Regions from separate parts of the Streptomyces sp. NPDC088766 genome, predicted to be linked through region 1. Evidence: riboswitches for the same ligand, from Rfam matches in the RefSeq annotation. Region 1 holds a riboswitch; the other holds the start of a gene.

Region 1 (2,195 bases):
GTGGCGCTGCGCGCCAAGGGCGAGACCGTCGAGGAGATCAACGGACTCGTCCGCGCGATGTACGAGCACGCGAACGTCATCGAGGTGCCCGGCCCGGCGGTCGACATCGTCGGCACGGGCGGCGACGGCGCGAAGACGGTCAACATCTCCACGATGTCCTCGATCGTCGTCGCCGGCACGGGCGTCAAGGTCGTCAAGCACGGCAACCGGGCCGCGTCCTCCGCCTCCGGTGCCTCGGACGTCCTGGAGAAGCTCGGTGTCCGCCTCGACCTGACCCCGCGGCGGGTGGCCGAGGTCGCCGAGGAGGCGGGCATCACCTTCTGCTTCGCCGTCAAGTTCCACCCGGCGCTGCGTCACGCGGGTGCCGCGCGCGGCCAGCTGGGCATCCGCACGGTGTTCAACGTCCTCGGCCCGCTGACCAACCCGGCCAGGGTCCGGGCCCAGGCGGTCGGTGTGGCGGACCTGCGCATGGCGCCGATCGTCGCCGGTGTCTTCGCCGAACGCGGCCACTCCTCGCTGGTGTTCCGCGGCGACGACGGCCTCGACGAGCTGACGACGACCTCCACCTCCCGGGTCTGGGTCGTGCGGGAGGGCAAGGTGACCGAGGAGTCCTTCGACCCGCGCGACGTCGGCCTCGACCTCGTTCCCGTCGAGGCCCTGCGGGGTGCCGACGCCTCCTACAACGCCGAGGTGGCGCGCAGGCTGCTGGACGGCGGGACGGGCCCCGTCCGCGACGCCGTCCTGCTGAACTCGGCGGCCGCCCTGGTCGCCCTGGAGCCGACCGGGGCACCGCTCGCCGAGCAGCTCCGCGCCGGTATGGCCAGGGCCGCGGAGTCCCTCGACTCGGGGGCGGCGAAGCGGACGCTGGAGCGCTGGGCGGCGGCCACCCACGCCTGAGCCGGGACAACGGCCGGCGAGGCGCGGTCCCGGCCCCTGGTGTCTCAGGAAATGGACCGCGCCTTGCGCGCCGGTGATCGTGTGGCAGGATGCCGTACCAGGTCATGAGTGACAGTCATGAGGCCCCGGCCGACTGTCCGGCAACCCTCCGTCCGTGGCGGGGTGCCCCGGGTGAAGACCAGGCTGTGGACACAAAGGTCCACGGCAAGCGCGGACCCCTCGTCACACCAGGGGTCCTGGTCGTCGAGGAGCCTTCCGTGAGCAAGCGAATGCGATAGGGCCGCAGAGCCCCGCCTCCGCATCCCTCCTTCACCTTTTCCCGCGCTCGAGCCCCAGGGCCTCTCGTGCGGATCATGCCGGGCCCGCGGGCCCCGCTCCCTGATCCGGCCTGATCCGAACGGAAGAACCCGGCCGCTCGCGTGGTGAATCCCTCTGCCTCTCACGGGAGTTCCGTCATGTCCGTCTCCACCGCTGCCGTCGCCCCGACCGTTTGCGCCCCCCTGCCCGTTCTGGGACGGGATGTCACCGTCCCGCTCGTCACCGGCGGCGAGGTCGGCTACGCGGCCCTGGACTACGCCGCCAGCGCGCCCGCCCTCCAGCGTGTCTGGGACGACGTGGCCGCCTACGCCCCCTACTACGGCAGCGTCCACCGCGGCGCCGGACACCTCTCCCAGCTCTCCACCGACCTCTTCGAGAACGCCCGCCGCACGGTCGCCGACTTCCTCGACTGCCGGCCCGACGACCAGCTCGTCTTCACCCGCTCCACCACCGACTCCCTCAACCTCCTCGCCGCCGCCCTTCCCGCCGACTGCCAGGTCTTCGTCTTCGAGACCGAGCACCACGCCGCGCTGCTGCCCTGGAAGAACGCCCGGGTCACCTGCCTCGACGCCCCCCGCACCCCGCGGCAGGCCGTGGCCGCCCTGGAGCGGGCCCTCGCCGACCGGGAACCGCACGGCCCGGCCCTGGTCTGCGTCACCGGCGCCTCCAACGTCACCGGCGAGCTGTGGCCCGTGCGCGAGCTGGCCGCCGCGGCCCACGCCCACGGTGCCCGGATCGTCCTGGACGCCGCCCAGCTCGCCCCCCACCACCCGGTGTCCGTCCGCGACCTCGACGTCGACTGGGTCGCCTTCTCCGGCCACAAGCTGTACGCCCCCTTCGGCTCCGGCGTGCTGGCCGGCCGCGCCGACTGGCTGCGGGCGGCCGAGCCGTACCTCGCCGGTGGCGGCGCCAGCCGCAAGGTGACCCGGCGCGCGGACGGGGGAGTGGAGGTGGAGTGGCACGAGAGCGCCGCCCGGCAC
Region 2 (2,195 bases), on a different contig from region 1:
GGGGCGGATGGTGGCGGTCAGGCCGGTGCCGGCCACCGCGTCGAGGGTCTTGAGACCGTCCCCCGTGTTGAGGACGACGGTGGTCTTCGTCGGGTCCAGGAGACCGTTCTCGATCAGCTTCCTCGTCACACCGACCGTCACGCCGCCGGCGGTCTCCGCGAAGATGCCCTCGGTCCGCGCCAGCAGCTTGATCGCGTCGACCACCTGCTCGTCGTCCACGTCCTCCACCGCGCCGCCGGTACGGCGCGCGATGTCCAGGACGTAGGGCCCGTCCGCCGGGTTGCCGATGGCGAGGGACTTGGCGATGGTGTCCGGCTTCTGCGGCCGGACCACGTCATGACCCGCCTTGTAGGCGACGGACACCGGCGAGCAGCCCTCGGCCTGCGCACCGAAGATCTTGTACGGCCTGTCCTCGACGAGACCGAGCTTGATCAGCTCCTGCAGCCCCTTGTCGATCTTCGTGAGCTGCGAGCCGGAGGCGATCGGCACGACGAGCTGGTCGGGGAGCCGCCAGCCGAGCTGCTCGCAGATCTCGTACGCCAGCGTCTTGGAGCCCTCGGCGTAGTACGGCCGCAGGTTGACGTTGACGAAGCCCCAGCCCTCGCCGGCCGGGTCGCCGATCAGCTCGGAGCAGAACCGGTTCACGTCGTCGTAGTTGCCCTCGATGCCGACGAGTTCGCCGCCGTAGATCGCGGCCATGACGACCTTGCCCTGCTCCAGGTCGTGCGGGATGAACACACAGGAGCGGAAACCGGCGCGGGCGGCGGCGGCGCCGACGGCACCGGCCAGGTTGCCCGTGGAGGAGCAGGACAGGGTGGTGAAGCCGAAGGCGCGGGCGGCCTCGATGGCCTGGGCGACGACACGGTCCTTGAAGGAGTGCGTCGGGTTGCCGGAGTCGTCCTTGACGAACAGCTTGCCGGCGTCGACGCCCAGCTCGCGGGCCAGGTTGTCGGCCTGGACGAGCTTGGTCCAGCCGGGGTTGATGTTCGGCTTCTCCGCCACGTCGGCCGGGACCGGCAGCAGCGGCGCGTAGCGCCAGATGTTCGCGGGGCCCGCCTCGATGCGCTTGCGGAGTTCCTCGGTCTCGTAGGCCGAGAAGTCGTACGCGATCTCGAGCGGGCCGAAACACTCCTCGCAGGCGAAGACCGGGCCGAGGGGCACGCGGTGTCCGCACTCGCGGCAGGAGAGCGCCGCGGCGGGACCGAGATCGACGGAGTTCGTGGTGCTTGCAACTGTCTGCGCAGCCATGTGAGGCGAGGCCCTTTCTCCTCATCTTCCTCACGACGCATCTCGCCGTGAGACGGATTTGGCACCTTCCCTAGCCGGGAGCCTCGCCACATCGACGTGACGCGTTGGCGTTCACGCCTGGCGGCGCGCGCGGCTGGAGGGTTGCCGGGGCTTCATCGGGCCGTATCCCTCTGCCCCTCTGGATGAGCGGTATGAAGTTGTGAACAGCGGCCACCTCGGACATGCGATGGTCATCCGCGTTGTTCAAGACTGTAACCGAAGGCCAGGACAGTTGAGACAGACGTCCGAACCGCGAGATGGATCACACGGTCACCCCACGTGCACCGCGTGTGATCACGACAGTGAGGAGCCGCAGACCGTGCTGAAAGAAGCCGAGGCCTGGCTGGCCACCCGCTCCTGGTCCGTGACCGACCGCCCGCTGCACCGCGTCCTGGCCGCGAAGCGCGCCTCGGGCCAGTCGGTGTCGGTGGTGCTGCCCGCCCTGAACGAGGAGGAGACGGTCGGTGACATCGTCGCGGTCATCCGCCACGACCTGATGCGGCAGGTCCCCCTCGTCGACGAGATCGTCGTCGTCGACTCGGGCTCCACCGACCGTACGTCGCAGGTCGCCGCGGCGGCCGGGGCGCGCGTCGTCCACCGGGACGAGATCCTGCCCCGGATACCCGCCGTGCCCGGCAAGGGCGAGGTGCTGTGGCGGTCGCTGCTCGTGACGACCGGGGACATCGTCTGTTTCATCGACGCGGACCTCAGGGAGTTCTCCTCCGACTTCGTCTCGGGGATCGTGGGCCCGCTGCTCACCGACCCCGGCGTGGACCTGGTCAAGGCGATGTACGACCGTCCGCTGGGCACCGAGCTGCATTCGCCCGGCTCCGGCAGGACGGCGGGCCAGGGCGGCCGGGTCACCGAACTCATGGCCCGCCCCCTGCTCAACATGCACTGGCCGCAGC

What was found. A riboswitch is a leader RNA that binds a small molecule or an ion and turns the genes downstream of it on or off. The one in region 1 is predicted to bind S-adenosylmethionine.
Region 2: linked by a shared signal. The riboswitch ahead of thrC (threonine synthase) and the one ahead of ACIP5W_RS19570 (aminotransferase class V-fold PLP-dependent enzyme) in region 1 are both predicted to bind S-adenosylmethionine.

The regions. Positions count from the first base shown of each region.
Region 1 is NZ_JBIVKQ010000013.1:79,070-81,264, forward strand. Features, by position in the region: gene trpD (anthranilate phosphoribosyltransferase) at 1-897, shown strand, start outside; SAM riboswitch class IV at 998-1,114, shown strand; gene ACIP5W_RS19570 (aminotransferase class V-fold PLP-dependent enzyme) at 1,353-2,195, shown strand, end outside.
Region 2 is NZ_JBIVKQ010000010.1:162,889-165,083, reverse strand. Features, by position in the region: gene thrC (threonine synthase) at 1-1,248, opposite strand, end outside; SAM riboswitch class I at 1,267-1,437, opposite strand; gene ACIP5W_RS16680 (glucosyl-3-phosphoglycerate synthase) at 1,607-2,195, shown strand, end outside.